Regions from separate parts of the Ideonella lacteola genome, predicted to be linked through region 1. Evidence: predicted binding sites of a transcription regulator. Region 1 holds the regulator's gene; each other region holds the start of a gene.
What was found. The regulator LexA, encoded in region 1, represses DNA repair genes until DNA is damaged. The targets are predictions, from matches to a motif close to ACTGTATNNNNATACAGT.
Positions count from the first base shown of each region.

Region 2: a site for LexA is predicted at 3,323-3,340, ahead of AACH06_RS26205 (PA0069 family radical SAM protein). Genes of this name have one in related genera too.
Region 3: a site for LexA is predicted at 5,276-5,293, ahead of AACH06_RS17230 (DNA polymerase Y family protein). Genes of this name have one in related genera too.

Region 1 is NZ_JBBUTG010000005.1:206,434-213,701, reverse strand. It holds gene AACH06_RS11025 (thiol-disulfide oxidoreductase DCC family protein) at 1-450, opposite strand, end outside; gene AACH06_RS11020 (GbsR/MarR family transcriptional regulator) at 507-1,097, opposite strand; gene AACH06_RS11015 (nuclear transport factor 2 family protein) at 1,215-1,700, opposite strand; gene AACH06_RS11010 (nuclear transport factor 2 family protein) at 1,714-2,175, opposite strand; gene AACH06_RS11005 (helix-hairpin-helix domain-containing protein) at 2,267-2,596, opposite strand; gene lexA (transcriptional repressor LexA) at 2,636-3,313, opposite strand; gene AACH06_RS10995 (asparaginase) at 3,417-4,355, shown strand; gene AACH06_RS10990 (esterase-like activity of phytase family protein) at 4,450-5,802, opposite strand; gene AACH06_RS10985 (organic hydroperoxide resistance protein) at 5,909-6,334, opposite strand; gene AACH06_RS10980 (MarR family winged helix-turn-helix transcriptional regulator) at 6,377-6,853, opposite strand; gene AACH06_RS10975 (hypothetical protein) at 7,028-7,268, opposite strand, start outside.
Region 2 is NZ_JBBUTG010000027.1:50,369-57,636, reverse strand. It holds gene AACH06_RS26210 (response regulator) at 8-1,873, shown strand; gene AACH06_RS26205 (PA0069 family radical SAM protein) at 2,123-3,259, opposite strand; gene dnaB (replicative DNA helicase) at 3,467-4,897, opposite strand; gene rplI (50S ribosomal protein L9) at 5,043-5,495, opposite strand; gene rpsR (30S ribosomal protein S18) at 5,509-5,793, opposite strand; gene priB (primosomal replication protein N) at 5,842-6,126, opposite strand; gene rpsF (30S ribosomal protein S6) at 6,164-6,526, opposite strand; gene ppsA (phosphoenolpyruvate synthase) at 6,681-7,268, opposite strand, start outside.
Region 3 is NZ_JBBUTG010000011.1:46,382-53,649, forward strand. It holds gene AACH06_RS17200 (hypothetical protein) at 1-295, shown strand, start outside; partial or broken gene AACH06_RS17205 (argininosuccinate lyase) at 395-626, shown strand; gene AACH06_RS17210 (NAD-binding protein) at 648-1,535, opposite strand; gene AACH06_RS17215 (DUF5666 domain-containing protein) at 1,707-2,909, opposite strand; gene AACH06_RS17220 (DUF6502 family protein) at 2,906-3,772, opposite strand; gene AACH06_RS17225 (DUF5666 domain-containing protein) at 3,876-5,108, opposite strand; gene AACH06_RS17230 (DNA polymerase Y family protein) at 5,296-6,567, shown strand; gene AACH06_RS17235 (DUF3034 family protein) at 6,852-7,268, shown strand, end outside.

The DNA.
Region 1 (7,268 bases):
CCGTTGGCAGGTTCCATCGGCTTGGCAGCGTTGGGCCGAAGCACGTTGGGCCGCGCGGCGCGCGGTAGTTTCAAACAACAGGTGACTCAGGGCGCGCGGAATGCGGTGCCGGTTTCGGGCGACCACCGGATACAGCTTGTCCGCCAGTGGGCGAAGCACCGGCCAATTCGTGGGGGCCCACAACCAGCCCAGGCCCACCGCGCGGTAGGCGAGGCGAAACACCTCCACCCCGTTCAGCAGGCGCGCGTCTGCGGTCTGTGCGTGGATCAACTCCATCAGCGTCGACACGGTGGTGCCAGGCGGCGGCGCGTCGAAACCAGGTGCCGACACGTCGACAAAACGCAGCAGGCCTTCGGTGTTGCGGAGCATGAGGTTGGTCATCTCGGCGTTGCACAGCGCACACGAAGCGTCGTAGTAGATCGTCATCGGATAAGGGCTGGCGTGGTCCATGTTCTCTCCTTCTGAAATTTCGGCAAACACAGAAACTTTGAGTCAAAAAAAGGGGCTCAGAACGGTGGTGCGGGCAGCGGAGCGGGCGCCGCCGCATCGGCCTCGGTGGTGGGCTGCGCGCTGTCGGAGCCACGCAAGAATTTCTGCACCTTGGCACCCAGGCCCATCACCTTTTCGAGGGTGGCCGGGGTGAGGCGGAGCATCTCGTCCGACCAGGCTCCGAGCGACTCCATGAAGCGCAGGGTTTCGCGCAGGCGGTCCTGCACGTCGGGCGGCTCTTGTTGGAAAGATGGTTGCGCCACCAGTTGAGCCAGCATGCGCGTGGTTGGGTCGAACTCTCGCTCCTTGCGCTCGCGGACGATGGTGCGAAAGAGCTCCCACACGTCGTGCGAGGTCTCGAAGTAGTCGCGCCGGTCGCCCAGAAGGTGCGTCACCCGGATCAGTTTCCAGTTCTGCAGCTCTTTCAGGCTGGTGCTCACGTTCGACCGAGCGGCCCCGAGCGTGTCGCTGATCTCTTCCGCATGCAAGGGCTTGCCGTGGAAGAAGAGCAAGGCATGAATCTGGGCCACCGTGCGGTTGACACCCCAGGCCGAGCCCATCTCTCCCCAGTGGACGATGAAGCGGCGGCCGGTTTCGCTGAGTTCCATGGCGCCCAGCGTACCGCTTCTGTAATTTCTGTCAAGAGAGAAATTGGTGTCGAGCCAAGAGAGCGGCGTGGTGCCACGCCGCGCCCGCTGCCTGCCCACGGCGACGCTGGCCGCCGGTCAGGGTTTGGCGAGGCGGGTGATCTGCACCTGCACGATCTTCCAGACACCCTGCTGTCGGGTGTAGATGTCGGTGTATCGGTAGTGGGTGCTGAAAGGCTTGCCGTCCCAATGGCCAGTGATCTTGGTGCGGCCGGTCAGCAACGCGGTGTCGCCGTACTGGCGCACCTCGAATTCATCGACGGTGTAGGGGTCGATCTTCAGCTTGGGTGACATCAGGCCGTCGACGAACGACGCCTTGTCTTCGATGTCGGCATCGCCGTCGATCTGACGGAAATCCTCGGCCATGTTGGCCTCGATCGCCACGCGATCCTGCCGGACGATGGCCGCATCCCACTCGTTTGATTGGCGCGTCAGTTGCGCCATGTCCTCGGGTGTCGGTGCGGCAGCGTGGGCCCACGGCAAGCTGGCCGCCAGAAGGCCGGCGACGCCGACGCGAGCACAACGGATTGCCGCGCGTGCGAGGAAGGGGAGCAGACGGTTCATGAGGTACCGATGATCATGGTTCGGGCATTCGGGTGGATTGGGCCGACACACACCACCACTGCCCGTCACGTTGGATGTACACATGGGCGAATCGCGAGACCTCGGTCACCTGGCCCGTTGGTGCCCGAGCTGTCTGGCGGCCAAAGACCACGGCGGTCGCGCCCAGATCCAGCACGCGGATGTCGTCGGTGCTGAATCGCTGTGCCGATTGGCCCTTGGCCAGGGCCTGGAACAGTTGTGATCGGTCTATCACCTCACCCTGTGGCGAGACTGCCAGGAACTCCGGGGCGTAGATGCGGCCCAGCGTCCCGAAATCCTGAATGCGTACGGCTTCGACGCGTTGGTCTTCGATGGCGGTCAGCGTCTCTTCGGTGGTCGCTGCGGCAGACCACGCTGGCCACAGGCTGAGCACGGCGAACGCCGCGCCTGCAGTGCGGCGGACGAGGCGTGCCAAGGGCGAAAGGCGAGGCGACATGAATGCGCACCGGGTGGGTGACAAGGCGCGAACTATAGAGCGAGGGTGGGCAACCCTGGCCCGCCGAAACCGAAAGCGTCAACAGCGGCGATCAGCCCAGTGCCTGCCCGTGCAACTGCTTGCGCTCGGCGGTGTAGGCCCACCAAGGCTTGGGGGTGGCACCGTTCATGAAATCGACGATGGCCATGAAGGTATCCAGCACGCAAGGGTCTTGGCGTTGGCCGGTGGCTCGTTCGAGCTGGCGATACAGGGTGAAGGCATCTTGCCCGCGCAGGTCGGCCGGATGCTGGAAACCCAGCAGGCGCAGATCACCGGCCATCGCCGGCCCCACGTTCGGCAACTGTTCCAGCGTGTGGCAATCAGCCGCCGAAGCAGCCTTGGGCGCCTTGATCGGGCGGATGGGAGACAGCGTGCGGCCCATGTCGAGCAAGACCAGCGAAAGGCGACCAGCGAAAGGCGATCAGAACAGCATGTTCTGCCGCACCAGCCCGACAGCAATGCCCTCGATGGCGAACTCGACTTGGCCCGGCGCGATCACGATGGGCTCGAAGTCAGGGTTCTCGGGCAGCAGCTCAATCGTTTGCTTGGTGCGGTGCAGGCGCTTCACGGTGACCTCATCGTCCAGACGTGCGACCACGATCTGGCCGTTGCGCGCCTCGGCGGTCTTCAGCACGGCGAGCAGATCGCCGTCCATGATGCCGGCGTCTCGCATGCTCATGCCCTTCACCTTCAGCAGGTAGTCGGGGCGGCGTGGAAACAGGCTGGCCTCAAGCACGTAGGACTGCTCGATGTTCTCCTGAGCCAGGATGGGGTTGCCGGCGGCCACTCGGCCGACCAGGGGCAAGGTGAGCTGCGCCAGGCTGGGCAAGGGCAGCGAGAATTGCTTTCCGCGAGCCTCGTTCAGGGCGCGCAACGTGCTGGACTGAAGACGGATGCCTCGTGAGGTGCCGCCCACCAGCTCGATGACGCCTTTGCGAGCCAGCGCCTGCAAGTGCTCTTCGGCGGCGTTGGGCGAGCGAAAGCCCAGTTCGGCAGCGATTTCGGCACGCGTCGGCGGAGAGCCGGTGCGCTCGATGGTGGTTTGCACCAAGTCGAGAATCTGCTGCTGGCGGGCGGTGAGCTTCGGGCTGTCGATCATGGCGGCTGAGGCCGTCGGCGGGTGCTGAGCAGGGGTGCTAGCAGGCCAGCGTGACGGCTGAGGTTGCATCCAGTATCTGTATTTTTATCCAGACATGCAAGAAATGCAAAGCAATTCACTCGAAGAGCGCTTGGTGGTGATCCTCGCGACCGGCGGCACCATCGCGGGTTCGGGCGACGACGTGGGCTACGTGGCCGGGCAAGTGGGGGTGAAGGAGCTGGTCGCTGCGGTGCCCGCCCTGGGGCCGCGTCGGCTCGAATCGGAACAGGTGGCGCAGGTCGACAGCAAGGACATGAGCCACGAGATCTGGCAGGCCCTGGCGCAGCGCGTGGCCCACCACCTGGCGCGGCCCGAGGTGGCCGGCCTCGTGATCACGCACGGCACCGACACGCTCGAAGAAACGGCGTATTTCCTGCACCGCGTGCTCTCGCCGACGAAGCCGGTGGTGCTCACGGCCGCGATGCGACCCGCCACCTCGTTGCAGGCCGACGGCCCGCAGAACCTGCTGGATGCGGTGACGGTGGCCGCTTCGCCCCAGGCCAGCGGCGTCACCGCTGTGCTGAACGGCCGGGTGCACGGGCCGGTCGAAGTGCGCAAACACCAGCCTTTCATGCTGGACGCGTTCGAGTCGGGCGAAGCCGGGCCGGTCGCCTTGATCCAGGAGGGGCGCCTGCGGGTGTTGCGGGCCTGGCCGTCTTGTGAGGCGGTGGGCGTGGCACGCGTCTTGGGCCCGGTGGCCGGCTGGCCGAGCGTGGCCGTGGTGGCCAGCCATGCAGGGGTGGACGGCGCGGTGGTCGACGCGATCGTCGCGACAGGCGTTCAGGGCCTGGTCATCGAAGGCACCGGCAATGGCACGGTGCATGCGTCGCTGTTGGCGGCTGCCCAGCGCGCCCAAGCGCGCGGGCTGCCCGTGTGGCGCGCCACGCGCTGCCCTGGCGGCGCGATCGTCGGCGCGCCGGATGGTGCATTGCCCTCAGCGGGTGAGTTGTCCGCCTCGAAGGCGCGCATCGAGATGCTGCTGGGCCTGATGGCTGCCGTTTGAAGCGGCAGCACACCGCGCCCGATCGGCCTCGCACGCCGCACGGGCGTTGCCAGTGCTGCTGTACCCCGAGAGTTGGGCGTGGGCTCTCAAGCTCTCAGAGCGCAGGCTTGAACTTTTGCGGCTCGTAGGCCGAGCCGTTCAGGTCCGCGTCGTCGAAGGCGAAGACGAAGAACTGGTTCGGGTTGGGCAGGCCGCCCGGCGCCACCGAGAGGAAGTCGTTGTCGTTGGCGATGTAGAGCGTGTGCTTGACGGCGCCATCGATCACCACGTCCTCGCCAAATGCCATGCCTTCGAGCTTGGCGGGGATCGCGGTGTCTGCCAGGCCCGCCGCGTTCAGCGCGGCGCGGATGTCGAGGAACAAGGTCTTCGCGGGCGCCTTGGCCAGCAGGTCGTTCGCGCCTTCGAGGGCGCTCACGTCTTCAGCCTGCGCCAGATCCACCTTCCAGACCTGCTTCACCACCGCGGCCGAGTTGTCGCCCAGGCCCTTGCCATCACGCTCGAGCACCAGGAACTCGTGGCTGTTCAGCGCCAGGATTTCGCTGCTGTTGTAGGCCTTGTTCAGCGACGGAATGAAGTTGTCGTAGGCGTACTGGTTGACGGCACCGGTTTCGATGTCGATCTTCACGATCCGGTTGGCACGGCCACCGTCACCACCGTCCTGGATCAGCGGGCTTTGCATGAAGCCGAACAGCGTCTTGCCGTCCGGTGTGATCGCCAAGCCTTCCATGCCCTTGTTGGCCACGCGGCCACGCGTGTTGCCACTGATCTCGGTGGCGCCGATCGCTGACTTGGCCGCGACTGCGAAGGTTGATTCCGGCAGGCTGAACACGCGGGTGCGTTTGCCCGTTTCGCGGTTGAATTCGTAGACGTAGGGGCCGTACTCGTCGGAGATGTAGACGCGCTTTCCGCTGCGCGACACGCGCACGGCCTCGGGGTCGAAGCGGGCGTCCATCGGGCTGAGCGAGCCGGTGTCGCCGTCGAAGTTGTCGGAGCGGCCGCTGAAGTAGTGCCGGTTCTTCTGGTTCACTGGCGGAACGACCGGCCCGTAGACCAAGGCGTCGCGAGAGAACAGCGTGGTGGTGCCGATCAGTGCGGGCGTCAAGGTGAAGGGCAGGTTGCCGTCGGCCACCGGTGTGAGAGACAGCGTCAGCGTTTGCAGGCGTGGCACCCAGCTGGTGGTGTTGTCGACGTTGGTGTTCCACGCCGTGGCGTTCGGCCCGCGATCGGGGACCGCGACAAACGTTTGGCCGCCGGCCCAGGCCAGGCCCGACCCCAGACCGCCCAGCATGTTCGCCGGAGCACCGTTCTCGAGGGCATAGGTCAGTCCCGACAGGTCGCTGCCATCGCCGGCCAGGCTGCCCTTGGCGATCAGTGTGACGGCGGCATGGACGGGCGTGAGGGCGGTGGCGCAGGCCAGCGCCAGCGCGCTGAAAACAAGACGGGACATGAAAAAAGCTCCTCGGGTCGATACAACCCGAGGAGCTTCGCGAGGCGAGGTGACGCTGTCATGACCCGTCGATGACGGGGCGATGACAAGGCCGCGCCGCGGGCGCTCAGACCACCGTCAGCGACACGTCGATGTTGCCGCGCGTGGCGTTCGAATACGGGCACACCTGGTGGGCCGCGGCGACCAGCTGCTCGGCAGCAGCCTTGTCCATGCCGGGGATGCTGATGCTCATCGCGACCTGGATACCGAAGCCGTTGGGAATCGGGCCGATACCGACGTCGGCGGTGATCGACACGTCGGCCGGCAACGCGATCTTCATCTTGCCGGCGACGGCCTTCATGGCGCCGATGAAGCAGGCGGAATAGCCCGCAGCGAACAGTTGCTCGGGGTTCGTGCCCGCGCCACCGTCACCGCCCAGTTCCTTGGGCGTGCTCAGGCTGAGCGAAAGGCGGCCGTCGTCAGACTTCGAGGTGCCGGTGCGGCCACCGGTGGAGGTGGCGTGGGCGGTGTACAGAACCTTTTCGAGGGCCATGATGTCTTCCTTGGTGTGGTGGAGGGAGGGTCAGCATTTCGCTCAGGCGGCTGCCTGGGCGATGTTGTCGCGCAGCGCCTTCAAGCGCCGCGTGAGGGAGGAAATCTCGTCGAGCTGGCAGTCCATCGCGCACAGCACCTGCTTCGGGATGGATTCGGCCTGGCCCTTCAGCGTGCGGCCTTCGGCGGTGAGTTGCACCAGCACCCGCCGCTCGTCGGCGGCGTCTCTCAGCCGCTGCACCAGACCGGCGGCTTCCAGCCGCTTGAGCAGCGGAGTGAGGGTGCCGGAGTCCAGCGTCAACCGCTCGCCGATCGCGTTCACCGGCTGGCCATCTTGTTCCCACAGCACCAGCATCACCAGGTATTGCGGATAGGTCAGGCCCAGAGGCGCCAGCAGCGGCTTGTAGAGCTTGGTCATCGCCAGCGAGGTGGAATACAACGCGAAGCACAGCTGCATGTCGAGCGCCAGCCAGGAGGCCGTGGCGGCTTTCGTGGAGCGGGGCGTGCGCGTGTTCGACATGGGCTGAACTTTAGCGGGCAATTTAATTGCACACAATTGAAATGGTCTTTCGGCGCCCGGCCGATGTATGGGGTCGAGCGTGCGATTCCGGCCACTCGGGCGGGCCACTCGGGCGGACCGCTCGGCGCAGGAGCGGCCGCGACAGTAGTCCGCCGGCAGTGGGCGAAGGGTTCGTCAGCGCACGACCTTCAGCACCCGCTGGTCATCTTCACTCGTGTAGCACTGCACCGTGACTTGCCCCAGGTCTCGGCCTTGGGAATCGACTCGGGCAATCTGCACCGAGTACAGGTGCGCCGCGACGGGTTGCTTGGCGTACTGGATGACTTCGGTGCCCGCCGTCTGGACGCCGACGATGCGGGCGCTGCCGCCTTGGGCCGTCGTCGCGGCGATGGCCTGTTGGGCGCAGGCCTCACCC
Region 2 (7,268 bases), on a different contig from region 1:
ACGGGCGGTGAGTGCCGGCAGCAACAGCGTCGCCGCCGCGGATCGTGACTTCAGCAGCTGCAAGGCGCTGATCATCGACGGGCACCCCACTTCCCGAAGCATCCTCGCCGCCCAGCTGCGCGACCTGGGCGTCGGCACCGTCGTGCAATGCAACCGCATCGCCGACGCCCGCAAACAACTCGAAGCGCGCGAATACGACCTCGTGCTGTGCGAGCAGCACTTCCAGGACGGCAAGGATTCGGGCCAATCGCTGCTCGACGACCTGCGCCGCGCCCAGCTGCTGCCCTTCTCGACCGTGTTTGTCATGGTGACGGGCGAAGCCAGCTACACCGCGGTGGCCGAAGCCGCCGAATCGGCGCTGGACAGCTACCTGCTCAAGCCCTTCGCGGCGGCTTCGCTGGCCGATCGCCTGCTGCAGGCCCGCAAGCGCAAGCGGGTGTTGCGCGACATTTTCATGGCCATCGAATCGGGCGACTACGACCAGGCGGCACGCCTGTGCCTCGTCCGATTCCAGGCCAAGGCCCCTTACTGGCTCTACGCCGCTCGCATTGGCGCTGAGCTGCTGCTTCGGTTGGGCCAGCACGACGCCGCCCAGAAGCTTTACCAGGCCGTGATCGATGCGCAGGCGCTGCCCTGGGCGCGCCTGGGTATTGCCCGTTCGCAGCTGGAGAGCGGCCGCCTGCAACAGGCGCGCCGTACCCTTGAGGTTCTGATTTCCGCCGATCCCAGCCACGCCGACGCCTACGACGTGATGGGGCGCGTGCATGTAGAGCAAGGCTCGCTGAACGAAGCGCTGGAAACCTACCGCATGGCCACGCAGCTGACGCCCAGCTCAATCGAGCGGCTGCAGCGGCAAGGCATGCTGGCGTTCTACTGCGGCGAACAGGCCGAGGCTCGCCGCGCGCTCGAGCGGGCGGCCAGCATCGGCATCACGTCGAAGATGTTCGACCTGCAGTCGATGGTGCTGCTGGCCTTTGCCCGCTTTCGCGACAAAGATGGCAAGGGCTTGCAGCGGTGCGCCGACAACGTGCGCCACGTGCTGGAGAAGAACACTCAAAGCTCACGTCTGCGTCGCTTTGCCGCGGTGATCGAAACGCTGTGCCTCATGCACGGGCGGCAACTGGCCCGCGTGCTCGAAGAGATGCGATCACTGGCAAGGGAGATCCGCCACCCTGGCTTCGACATCGAGGCCGCGCTGAACATGGTGACGCTGCTGTCGGAGCTGGCGGCAGCCGAGCTGCGGCTGGACGAGGCCGACGTCTGGATCGAATCGATCGCGCTGCGATTCTGCATTTCGAAGAGTTTGTCGGAGTTGCTGGCCAAGGCCTGCGGCATCTACCCGCCCTACTCCGAGCTGGTGCGCGTGTCCCACGCCAAGATCACGTCGCTGGCCGAATCGTCGATGAACCACAGCCTGAACGGCGAGCCTCGTGCTGCTGTCCAATCGCTGCTGGCCCACGGCGCCCGCACGTTGAACACCAAGCTGATCGACATGGCCCGCATGGTGCTGCAGCGGCACGCGGAGAAGATCCCCGATGCTGCCGAGCTGCAATCTCAGGCCGACGGCATCTTCGACAAACTGGCCTCATCGACCATGCCCAACCCGGGCAGCGCCGCCGGCCGACAGTCGGGTGGACTCGTTCTGCGCTCAGCAGGCGCGGTGGCACCGAGCGCGTCGTCGCCGGCGCAGGCCACCATGGCCGCCGCCCAGGCGCAAGCCGCTGGGGCCACGAACACCGCTGCGGCGCCTCAGGCCACTGGCGCGCCGGGCGAAGCGTCATCATCTCAATCGCCTGCGCAGGGCCAAGGGGATGACAACCTGGCCAACGAGGCCGCACTGGCCGGCGCGCCGGAGGCGACCCCCGCCGCCTGATGGGTGGCTCGATCGACCGCCGATCAGGCGGACGATGGCCCGACCTGCTCTACTTCGGGCCAGCTCCGGGCAGGCCAAGGGGAAGCCTGCTGGGACGTCGTCCCTCTCGCACCTCGCTGCGCGACACCACATGCCGCACCACCGAGACAGCCGTACGCCACAACGCCAAGGGCCTTGACCCACCACGCGCTGCCTGAGCCGGCGCCGCGCGCGTGTGGCATCCCATTGGCGTCAGTAGAACAGGCGGCGTCAAAACAGGCTTTGCTGCAACGGCATCCAGAGCTCCGGTTGCCCGCCGCGTTTGGCTCTCAACCGGGGGCGCCGGACAAAGCGCGACAGATCCATCGGCGTGCGCTCGTTCAGCAGGCCCAGCCGACTGGCTGCCTTGTGAAAACGCTGTCGGACCAGCTCGGCCCACACCCCCTCTCCGGTCATGCGGCGGCCGAACTGCGCGTCGTAATCTTTGCCGCCACGCATGTCTCGGATGCGGGCCATCACCCGCCTGGCCCGATCGGGAAAGTGCGCCTCCAGCCACTGCTGGAACAGCGGGTTCACCTCCCACGGCAAGCGGACCACGATGCTGAAGGCGCGGGTGGCTCCGGCTTGGGCGGCTGCTTCGAGGATGCGCTCGAGCTCAGGCTCGTTGATGAACGGAATCATCGGCGACGCGCTCACCCCCACGGGGATGCCCGCGCGCGCAAGGCGCTCGATCGTCTTGAGGCGACGCTGCGGCATGGCCGCCCGAGGCTCCAGGATGCGCGCCAAATCGCCGTCGAGCGTGGTCAGCGACACATAGGCCGCTGCCATGTTGTCGGCGGCCATCGGTGCGATCAAATCGATGTCACGCTCAATGCCGGATGATTTGGTGATCACCGAAAACGGGTGCTTGAACTCGCTCAGCACCTCGATCACCGACCGGGTGATGCGAAGCTGCCGCTCGGCCGGCTGGTACGCGTCGGTCGCGGAGCCGATGTTGAGCAGCAGAGGCTCGTAGCTCGGGCTTTCGAGCGCCTCGCGCAGGCGCTGCGCCGCATTCACCTTGGCGAAGATCTTGGTTTCGAAATCCAGCCCGGGAGACAAGTTGAAGTAGCTGTGGGTCGGACGCGCGAAGCAGTAGATGCAGCCGTGCTCGCAACCGCGGTAGGGGTTGATCGACAGGTCGAAGCTGATGTCCGGAGAGTCGTTGCCCGTGAGGATGGTCTTGACCTGCTGCTCGATGATCTCGGTGTGCACGGGAACCACTTCGCGAGCGGCCCGCTGGTCGAGCGTGCCCCAGCCGTCGTCGAAGGCGGCATGCTGCTCACGGCTGAATCGGTGCTGGATCGCCCAGGCCGTGCCGCGCCCCTTGATCGACTTTGCATCGACCACCATCGCGGGCAGCGCCATCGCCTCGTCGACCAAGGGCTGAAGGGCGTCGTCGGCAAGCGGGCGCTGGGTGTGCGGCGTCATACTGTAAATATATACAGTATTCAGCTTGGCGCCAAGCTGCTGGGCCATGCGAACGTCCGGGCCCGGAGGCGCGCACTCGCCGGGCGACGCCGTGCGGGCGGTAGCCGCTCAGCGCGGCGCCCGCTGAACATCAATGAGCGTCGATCAGTATTCCTGGCTGTACGCGTCCGGCGCCAGGTTGTCGAACTTGGTGTTCTGCTTCAGGAACGCGAGCTTCACGGTGCCGACCGGGCCGTTACGCTGTTTGCCGATGATGATCTCGGCCACGCCAGGCTCCTTGGTGGGGTTCGGGCCGTCGGGCTTGTTGTAGTACTCGTCGCGGTAGATGAACATGATGACGTCCGCATCCTGTTCGATGGCGCCCGATTCGCGCAAGTCGCTCATCATCGGCCGCTTGTCGGGCCGCGTCTCGACCGAACGATTCAACTGCGACAGCGCGATCACCGGGCAGTTCAGCTCCTTGGCCAGCGCCTTGAGGCCCCGGGAGATCTCACTGATCTCGGTGGCGCGGTTTTCCCCGCTGGAGCTGGCCGTACCGCTCATCAGCTGCAGGTAATCGATGACGATGAGGCCCAGCTTTCCGCACTGGCGGGCCTGGCGCCGCGCCCGCGCGCGGAGCTCGGCCGGGTTCAGCGCTGGGGTTTCGTCGATGAAGATCGCCGCCTTCGACAGCTTGTCGACCGCTTCGGTGAGACGGCCCCAATCGTCATCGCGCAGGCGGCCGGTGCGCAGCCCGGATTGGTCGATGCGGCCAAGCGAGCCGACCATCCGCAATGCGAGCTGCGCCGCGCCCATTTCCATCGAGAAGACCACCACGGGCAGGCCCTCGTGGACGGCGACGTTCTCGGCAATGTTCAGCGCGAACGCCGTCTTGCCCATGGATGGCCGCGCGGCCAGGATGATCAGGTCGCCGCCCTGCAGGCCCGCGGTCATCCGGTCCATGTCGTAGAAGCCGGTGCGCACCCCGGTCACGTCCTCCGCGCCGTTCTCCGAGAGCTCGGTGATGCGGTCGATCAGCTGCATCACCAGCTGGTCCATGCTCTGGAAGCCTTGCTTGGTGCGCTGTCCTTCCTCACCGATCTTGAAGATCTTGCCTTCGGCCTCGTCGAGGATCTGCGAGACCTGACGTCCCTGGGGGTTGAACGCGGCGGTGGCAATCTCGTCGCTCGCCGCAATCAATTTGCGCAGGATCGCGCGTTCGCGAACGATCTCGGAATAGCGACGCAGGTTGGCGGCGCTGGGCACGGCCTGCGCCAACGCGTTCAGGTACGCGAGCCCACCGCACTCCTCAGCCTTGCCCAGCGACTGCAGCTGCTCGAACACCGTGATGACATCGGCCGGCTTGCTGCCGCTGATCAGCGCCCCGATCGCACCAAATATCAGGCGGTGCTCATAGCGGTAGAAGTCGGTCTCGTTGAGCACGTCGGCCGCCCGATCCCAGGCGCCGTTGTCGAGCAACAGGCCACCCAGAACGCTCTGTTCGGCCTCGATGGAGTGCGGCGGCACTCGCAGCTTGGCGACTTCTTCGTCACGGGGTTCGGAGCGTGGATCGTGGGCGTCGAAGATCGTGGGCATCGGTCGATCATAGGCGCCGGCAAGCCGGGCGCCTGTGGACAAGGCTGTGGACTTCACGGGGAATCGCAGTGCACAACCGCGAGGCCCCAAATGCAAAGGGCCGGTTCGAAAACCGGCCCTTTCGGATCAGGAAGCGATCGAGTGGTTACTCGGTTTCGCCAACGACCTTGACGGTGATTTCCACCACCACATCGGTGTGGGCCGCCACGCTGACCGGGAACTCACCCACAGCCTTCAACGGGCCATTGGGCAGGCGAACCTGCGACTTGGCGATCTGGAATCCACCCTTGTTCAGGGCTTCGGCGATGTCGTGGTTGGTGACCGAGCCAAACAGACGGCCGTCCACGCCAGCCTTCTGGCTGATGGTGACGGTATGGCCGTTCAGCTTCTCGCCCAGGGCTTGGGCCGCCGACAGCTTGTCGGCAGCAGCCTTTTCGAGCTCGGCACGACGGGCTTCGAATTCCTTGATCGCGGCTTCCGTGGCGCGACGGGCGCGCTTGGTCGGGATCAGGTAGTTGCGGGCGAAACCGTCCTTGACCTTGACGACGTCACCCAGGTTGCCGAGGTTGGCCACCTTGTCCAGAAGGATGATTTGCATGGTGTGGGCTCCCTCAGACCTTGTGTTGATCGCTGTACGGCAGCATCGCCAGGAAGCGCGAGCGCTTGATGGCGGTGGTGAGCTGACGCTGGAAGAAGGCGCGCGTGCCCGTCAGGCGAGCCGGCGTGATCTTGCCGTTTTCACCGATGAAATCGCGCAGCAGGTCGACGTCCTTGTAGTCGATCGACTCGACACCGGTCACGGTGAAGCGGCAGAACTTCTTGCGGCGGAACAGCAGCGATTGCTGGTTGCGCTTGGGACGGCGATCCTTGGAAAAACGAGACTTTGGCGGGGGCATGATGACCTCTGAAAATTGTCTATCCGGTGTTCAAACAGGTGCGTGGCTTCAGGCGTCCAGCTCGGTCACATGGAACACGAGACCTTTGCCATTGCGCGAGGCGGCGAGAAACCCGGCAAATTGAGCCGGAACTCCCAGTGCCAGCGCGGCAACAGGCCGCGTGATCGCCCCGATCGCCACCGCCTTGAGCTGCATGGCAACTTGGCGAGGCTGGCCGTCTTCAGTGACCGTGGACTGGTGCTTCAATTGCAGGTCCAGGGCGGGAAGGCCGGCCGGGGTGTAACGCAGAGCGCCTCGTTCCACCACTTCGGCGGCCAGAACCATTCGGTTCATGGCATCACCTCCGGGTGTCGCGACGAGCCACTGTGCTTCAGGCGGCGGTTTCCTGGGCGGCCTTGCGGGCCTCTTCCTTCTCGACCGACTTCATCATCACCGACGGGGTGGTCTCGGCCTTCTCGACCTTGACGGTCAGGTGGCGCAAGACGGCGTCGTTGAAGCGGAAACCGGTTTCCAGCTCGGTCAGCACGTCCTTCGAGCACTCGATGTTCAGGCACAGGTAGTGCGCCTTCGCGAGCTTCTGGATCATGTATGCCAGCTGGCGGCGGCCCCAGTCTTCCACGCGATGAACCTTGCCGCCACCGTTGGTGACGAGGTTCTTGTAACGCTCCAGCATGGCCGGAACCTGTTCGCTTTGATCCGGATGGATCAGCAGAACGATCTCATAGTGACGCATGAACTCTCCTTGTGGGTTCCTTGATGGGAAGCCGCCCGGCGCGTCAACAGCCGGTGCGGCAAGGCGGAAAAGCCCTCGATCATAGCACAGAGGGCGGCCCGATGCCCGCCCGCCCCGCTCGAGCGGGGTCAGCGAGCTCAGCGGGTCGGCAGGCTCAGCGCCTGGCGGCCAAGCGGGTCCAGGTCTCGATCACCGAATCCGGATTCAGCGAAATCGAGACGATGCCCTCCTGGGCGAGCCACTCAGCGAAGTCGGGGTGATCGCTGGGGCCCTGGCCACAGATGCCGACATATTTGCCAGTCGCCCGGCAGGCCGCGATGGCGCGGGAAATCATGGCCTTGACGGCAGGATCGCGCTCGTCGAAGTCTTCGGCCAACTGCTCCAGACCGGAGTCGCGGTCCAGGCCCAGCGTGAGCTGAGTCAGATCGTTCGAGCCGATCGACATGCCGTCGAAATGCTGCAGGAACTGCTCGGCCAGGATGGCGTTGCTGGGCACCTCGCACATCATGATCAGGCGCAGGCCATGTTGACCCCGTTTCAAGCCGCGGTCCGCCAGCAAGGCAGACACGCGTTCGGCTTGGCGCACCGTGCGAACGAACGGAACCATGATCTCGACATTCGTCAGGCCCATGTCGTTGCGCACGCGCTTGAGCGCCTCGCACTCCATGCCAAAGGCATCGGTGAACTCGCCGCTGATGTAGCGCGAGGCACCTCGGAAGCCCAGCATCGGATTCTCTTCATC
Region 3 (7,268 bases), on a different contig from region 1:
TCGCTATCCCCTGGCCACGAGCACGCTTCAGACTCTGATCGGCGAGTGTCGAGAATTCATGGGCTCGATCGAGCTCGACCAGGTACGCAATGACCTGGCTCTCTCGCAATACCACAACGGCGATTTCTCGCGCTGTCTGGAAACCCTCGACGCGACATCCGCAGGAGAAGAGAGGGATGAAGAGGAGCTGATGTCCGTCCTGCAGCCCTGCGACGCTGACAACTACATCGACGTGGCGAAAGCGACTTGGTTCAATAGGGCCCTCTGCAAGAAGGCGATGTCGAAGTTGCGTTGAGATGGCGATGTCCCCCGCCGGGGCTGCCCCGCGTCAACGTGAAGCCGCCCGCTTGCCCAGCCGGCCAGGGTCGCACAACGTGCGTCACGGCCGCACAAACGTCATCGAGACGAAGCGGTCGCCCATGCCGGTGAAGGAAGGCCTGAAGCTGGGCGTCGACCTGTCGGATCTGCCACTGGCCACACTGCAGAGCTTCCACGCCTCGATCGGCGACGACGTGTTCGAGGTGCTGAGCCTCACAGGCTCGCTCAACGCCCGCAACGTGATCGGCGGCACCGCGCCGCAGCAGGCCCGGGCGCAGATCGAGCGCCATCGCGCCCGGTTGGGGTGAGCGGCCACCGGGCCGCCTGGTTCAGCGGCCCGTGGCGGTGAGCTGCCGCGTCCGGTGCGCGCCTTCGGCCACGGACGCCAACAACGAGCGCGCCTGGTCGTTGCCGATCATCGCTTCGGCCAACAAGAAGCCCCCAACTTCGCCGATGCCCACCACCTGATCGACGCCTGCGGCTTCGAGGAACAGCCGTTTACCCGGATCCAGCAGTTCCGCCACGATGGTGGCTTTGGGGTTCGATCGACGTGCCAACAGGCAGGTCACCGCGCTGAGTGAATCGGCATGCTGGCGCTCGGCGTAGTTCGCCAGCACCAGCACCCGTTCCGCGCGAGACAGGCAAATGCGGTCGAGGGCTTCTTCCTGCAGAGGCAGGCTCACGCGGCTGAAGGCGACGCCCGGGTCATCCACCGGCTTCTGCTCCAGGTCGGCCGCAATGAGGATGGGGCGGATGGCCGTGGCCGGGTCACTGCGCAGCGAGTGCACGATCTGCGGCCCTTTGAGATTCCAGCCCAGGATCACGATGTGGTCGTACAGACGGTGCATCTTCATCCCCATGTCCTCACGGACCTTGCGTTCGATCAGCACGGCAGCGGCCAGCGCGCACAGCAATGTGGTCAACAGCTTGGACAGCATGACGGCCAGGCCCATCACGATGCGGCCGGCATCGGTATGCGGCAGAACGGCCGAGTCGCCCGAGGTCGTCATCGTGACCAGCAAGGCGTAGGTGGCGTTGCCAAGGCTCGCGATCTTTGGGTTGACGTCGGCTTCCAGCCACCAGATCGCCAGGCCGCCGCCCAGCCAGACGAACAGGAACGCGGCAAGCAGTTCGGCGATCAGGCGGTGCCGCGCCGTCTGCACCCAGCGCAGGAACATGTCCAGCCAGGGCACCGCACGCAGCGGGCCGGTACTCACCCACGGTCTCCATCGGTTGCCTCATGCACGGATGCGCACCGGCCAACGCCGTTGTCGTTCATGGCCACCTCGTCGGGTCGCTCGACCCTCTTCAGGTGGCTTTCGGCCGCGCGCGGCGGTTGTTGAGGCCTGCAACCGTGCAGCTTGCGCCCGCACGGCCACCGCTGACACTCAATCGTCGATCTCGATCTCTTCGGCGACCACGTAGGTGCCGTCGGAAGACAGCGTGCCATGCACCTCCACCTGGCGGCCCACGGCCAGGTCGGACTCGCCCAGATCGCCGCTGAAGGTAGCCGAGGCGTAGTCGATCGTCTGGCCGCGCACCACCATCGTCTTCGCGGCGGTGTCCAGGGCGGTGATGTCACCCTTCAACTCGACTTCGCGGCCTTCGTCGTCACCATCGTCGTCGCCGCTGCCCTTGACCTTGACCTCGTCGGCCATCAGCACGCCGCCCTGCATCGTGCCTTCCACTTCCACCCGCACCCCCGCGGCAAGCGTGGCACCAGCCGGCTCGATGCGGGCCGAGCTGGCATTCACCCGGACGCCAGAGATCACGAAGTCTGCGTTCGAGGTGTAGCTCGCGATCACGCTTTCGATCTCGGCTTCGCCCCCGTCGACGGGTGTCGAGGCGCCGTTGGCGAATTGGCTGACCACCCAGCGCCCGCTGCCATCAATCGAGGTTTGCAGACTCACCCGCAACAATTGGCCGTTGGCCAGATCGGCCGGCGCCGCGCCTGCCGAGTACGTCAGCGTGGCCGGCCCCATCTTGAAGGTGCGCTGCACCGTGTCCAGCGCCGACACCGTGCCGCGCAGCTTGTACGAGGTGGGCTCGCCAGCGGGCTCGATGCGCTGGGCGGCATAGCTGCCGGCCACCGGATCGAAGATGGCGAAGATCTCGACCTTGTCGCCCACGCCCACGCCGCCTTGGCCGCCGGTGATCGCGTCGTCGAACACGGTGGACGCGGTGATACGCACCGTCTGGCCCAGCACCTGAAGGGTTTTCGCCGTCAGATCGTTGGCTTCCACCGGGCCGATCAGGTCGCTGCCGATGCGCACCTCACGCGCCACGGCGGTGCCGAGCGTCTGGTCGATCGCGCCGCTGTCTACCCGCACCGTCATGCCGAGCTTCAGGTCGGCGCGCGTCAGCGCGTGGCCGTCATCGTCGGTGATCGTCGCCGAGCTTTCGTCGAAATGGATGCCGTTGACGATGATCGACCCGAAGCCCGCGATCGGGCCTTCGCTGTAGCTCACCGAACCGGTGCCCTGCCCTTCGACGCCGCCGCCGCAGGCATGCAGCAGCGCGACGGCCAGCAGGGCGGCTGCCAGGTGACCGCGACGCCAGGCCAGACGGATGGAGGAGAACAGTGAAGTCATGGGGTTCCTTCGCCCGGCGGCGCGGCCGGATCGGGCTGGTGATAGCTGTACATGCCGATGAGCACCCGCTGGGCCGGTGCGGGCGGAACGCCCTCGGCCTCGGTGCTGGCACCGCTTTCGATGAGTCGTTCGAGCGCCGGCACCAGGGTGTCGAAACTCTGCTTCCATTGAGCCGCAACGAGCTGTCGCACGGCTTGCACTGCGTCAAACGGCACGCCGCTTGCGACGATGGCCTGCTCAAGATGGCGGTGTCCATCGCCCAGCACGTTCTCCACCGCGCCCGAGAGGTGCGAGCCCACATTCGAGCCCAGGATGCGCAGCGCCCGGGGCAGGTCGCCGCGCGGCACCAGGGCATCCTTCACGGGCTGCACCGTGTCGGCAACCTCGTCGAGGGTCACATAGCCCAGCCGCTGCATCTCGCTGAGCAGGCTGCGGGGGTGGACGTCGCTGGTGATCTCGCGGGCCAGGGCCTCGAAGCTGGGGCGAGGCCCTTGCCGCGGCAGGGCCGCTGGCTGCCCCGCGGTGTCGCGGTAGAGCGGGTTCGTGAGCCAGTGGGCGTAGACCTCGCCGGCCAGTGACCGCCGCGGCTTGGGCTGCTCCAGCTGGGCATTGACCAGGCGCGTCACCTCGCGGCGGTTGATGCCGGTGGTGGTGCTGATCCGGCTCACCTGCCGATGCGGCAAGCCACCCGGGTTCGCCTCGCGCGCCGCCTGCACGAAGGCGGTCTTCAACCGCTCCTCCACCTCGCTGAAGTGGACACCGCGGGCCACCGCCAGGCGCGCCAGTGGCGCCAGCAGGGCGTTGACGGCTTCCAGCACAGCTTGCTGATCGGGTGGCAGTGAGGATTCGGTGGGGTCGGACATCGCCAGTGCGGACGGACGCGTCAGAAAATGTGCGCTTTGCCCAGACGAATGCTAACGCGTCGGCCGGGAATCTGCTGATCCCCGGCCTTGGGCCCGCCCCTGATCAGTCTTCGCGGCTGATGCGGGTGGCGTCCACACGGGTGCCATCGGCGCTCAGCGCACCCTTGACCTCGACCTTGCGGCCCACCGTCAAGTCGCTGGCCGACAGGTCGCGGAACACGGTGGCGTCGGTGTAGGCGACGGTCACGCCACGCAGAGCGAAGGTGCGGGCGTTCGCATCGGCTGCGGTGATGGCGCCATGCAGCTCATAGGCCTCGTTCTCGTGCTCGTGTTCGTGCTCGTCTTCCAACTGCACCTTGGTGGCCACCAGCACGTCATTAACGATCGCCCCCTCCACTTCGACGTTGGCGCCCAGCACCACGCCCGTCTGGCCATCAGGGAAGCTGGCAGTGCGCGCATCGACCGGCAAACCGTTCACGCTGAACTCGGTGGCCGAGGTCCAGGCGGTGATCAAGCCGCGCACTTCCGCCTCGTCGTGGTCGCCATGGTGGCGCTCGCCCGCCTGCACCCGGGTGGCCATCCACTGGCCCGATACGGGCTCGGTGCGCAGCGTCACGCGTACCCGCACCCCATTGGCCAGGTTCTCGGCCACGTCGGTGGCATCGCTGTAGTTGATCACCGTGCTGCCGATGCGGAAGGTTCGTCCGGCGGCGTCCAGCGCTTCCACCAGCCCGCGCAGTTTGTACGCGGCCGGCGTGTCTTCCGTCTCGATGCGGGTGGCCCGGTAAACGCCCTGGGCCGCGTCGAACTGCGCATGCACCTCCACGACCTGGCCCACCGTCAGGCCTGAAAAGCCGCCAGCCAAGTCATCGTCGAAGACCGTGGCCGTGCCGATCGCCACGGTCTGGCCCAGCACCACCAGGGTCTGGGCGGCGCCGTCGATCGAGGCGACCGGCCCCACCATTTCGCTGCCGAAGCGGATGCGGGTGGCCACGCCCTGGCCGCTGGCGCGGTCGATCGAAGACGCCTCGATTTCGACCTGCTCACCCAGGCGAAGCTCGTCGCGCTCGTGGCGTTGGCCGTCGTCGTCGACCACTTCGGCGCCCGAGTCGTCGAAGCGCACGCCGTTGACGATCACCGAACCAAAACCCGTGATGGCGCCGCTGGTGAATGACGATGTGCCCGCGGGCGGCGGCGGCGTGGTGCCGGTGCTGTCGCTGCCGCCCCCGCCGCCGCCACAGGCGGCGAGCACGGCGGCCATCAGCAACGCGGTGCCCATGGCGGGCCAGGAACGGGTGCGGGCGCGGTCAACGAGAGACAGAGGGGTAGAGATCACGGTGGTTTCCTTTCAATCTGAGGTGGTGAACGACCCACAGAGCGGCGACGGAGCCCTCAAGTACATCGACGACCCAAATAAATGTGTACTTTACACATTTTAAAGAACCCGCCACTCGCCCACGCCGGGCCCACCGTGGAAGCTGGCACGCCAAACGCGGGCTTTTTACTGATAATCCATACAGCCCATGGCCGCCCGTCGCCGTCTCATCGCCCATCTCGACATGGACGCCTTCTATGCGTCGGTCGAGTTGCTGCGCTATCCCGATCTGCGCGGCAAGCCGGTGGTGGTGGCCGGCGGTCGCCGGCACCAGCCAGAGTTGCTGCCGGACGGCACCCGCCGCTACTCGCTGCTGAAGGACTACACCGGCCGGGGGGTGATCACCACCTCGACCTACGAGGCCCGCGCGATGGGCGTGTTTTCGGCGATGGGCACGATGAAGGCCGCGGCCCTGGCACCCAACGCCGTGCTGCTGCCGGTCGATTTCGAGCAGTACCGGCTCTACTCGCGCCGGTTCAAGGCCGCGGTGGCGGAGCTGGCCCCGGTGATCGAAGACCGCGGCGTGGACGAGATCTACATCGATCTCACCGACGTTCCCGGCGCGCAAGACGCCGTGGGGCACGACCCGCTCGGCGGCGTGCGGGCGCTGGCGCTGGAGATCAAGAACAACGTCCAGCGCGCCACCGGCGGCCTCACCTGCTCGATCGGCGTGACGCCGAACAAGCTGCTGTCCAAACTGGCTTCCGAGCTGGACAAGCCAGACGGGCTCACCGTGCTGACGATGGACGATCTGCCCACCCGAATCTGGCCGCTGGCCGCCCGCAAGGTGAACGGCATCGGCCCCAAGGCGGCGGCGCGGCTGACCGATCTGGGCATCCACACCGTCGGCGAGCTGGCGCAGTGCGAGCGAGGCTGGCTCATCGAGCACTTTGGCCGCAGCTACGGCGCCTGGCTCAACGATGCCGCCTGGGGCCGCGACGAGCGCCCGCTGGTCACCCACGGGGAGCCGGTGTCGATGAGCCACGAGACCACGTTCGACCGCGACCTGCATGCCAAGCGAGACAAGACCGAGCTGGGTGAGATCTTCACCCAGCTCTGTGCCCAATTGGCCCGCGACCTGGCTCGCAAGGGCTATGTCGCACAGACGATCGGCATCAAGCTGCGCTTCGACGATTTCAAGATCGTCACCCGCGACCAAACCCTGCCCGCCCCCACCGCCGATGCCGCCACCATCCGCCGTGCGGCGGGCGAATGCCTCAAGCGCGTCGATCTCTCGCGGCGCCTGCGCCTGCTGGGCGTGCGAGGGGGCAAGCTGATGACCCCCGGTGAATGGGATGCCCGGCTGGCTCGCGCCGCGGCCGCGGCCAGCCGCCGGCCGCCCCAGCGACGCGCCAGCGCCCCCGCGGCCGAAGAACCTGCCGCCGCCTACAACTTGCCACTGTTCGACCTCCCCGACTAGGGCGTGCTCATGTGGACACGCCACGCCAAGTGGGGGCGTGTCCCTCGGGACGGTTGGCAAACCAGGATCGTCAAGCCCAGCCGCGAGATCCCCCGCACGCCGCCAGGGGCCATGATGCGCGCAAGCCCTTGCGGCGTGAACAATGCCACACCGGGCCCGGCCGGAGGCGAGACATCAGCGCCGCCGTGGCGCCGGCATGCATCCAATCGAGCGCAGTTGACGTAGGTCCGCCGGAGAGCCCGGCTCACCATCGGTTCCACCCCCCTTTGACGCACCGAGACCGCATGACCCGACAACGACCCCCGCTGGCCTTGGCCCTCACCGCCTTGGCACTGACCGCCTCACTGCCCACGGCGCGCGCCGAAGAACCAGCCCCCCCTCTGACCCATGGCAACGGCAAGCTGCTGCTCACCGGTGGCGTCAGCTCGATCGACGGTGCCGCGGGCGGCGGCCTCACCCCCTGGGCCGTGACGGCCAGCTATGCCACCCGCCACCAGTTCGGCGCCACGGCCCACGCCACCCGGGTGGTGACCCAGGACTACGCGATGAACGCCGCCGGTGCCGCCGTGGGCATCGACGACCGATTCGAACTCTCCATCGCCCGGCAGGACTTCAACACCGGCGCCACCGGCACCGCCCTGGGCTTGCCCGGCCTGCACCTGAAGCAAGACATCGTCGGGCTGAAGTGGCGCTTCGCTGGC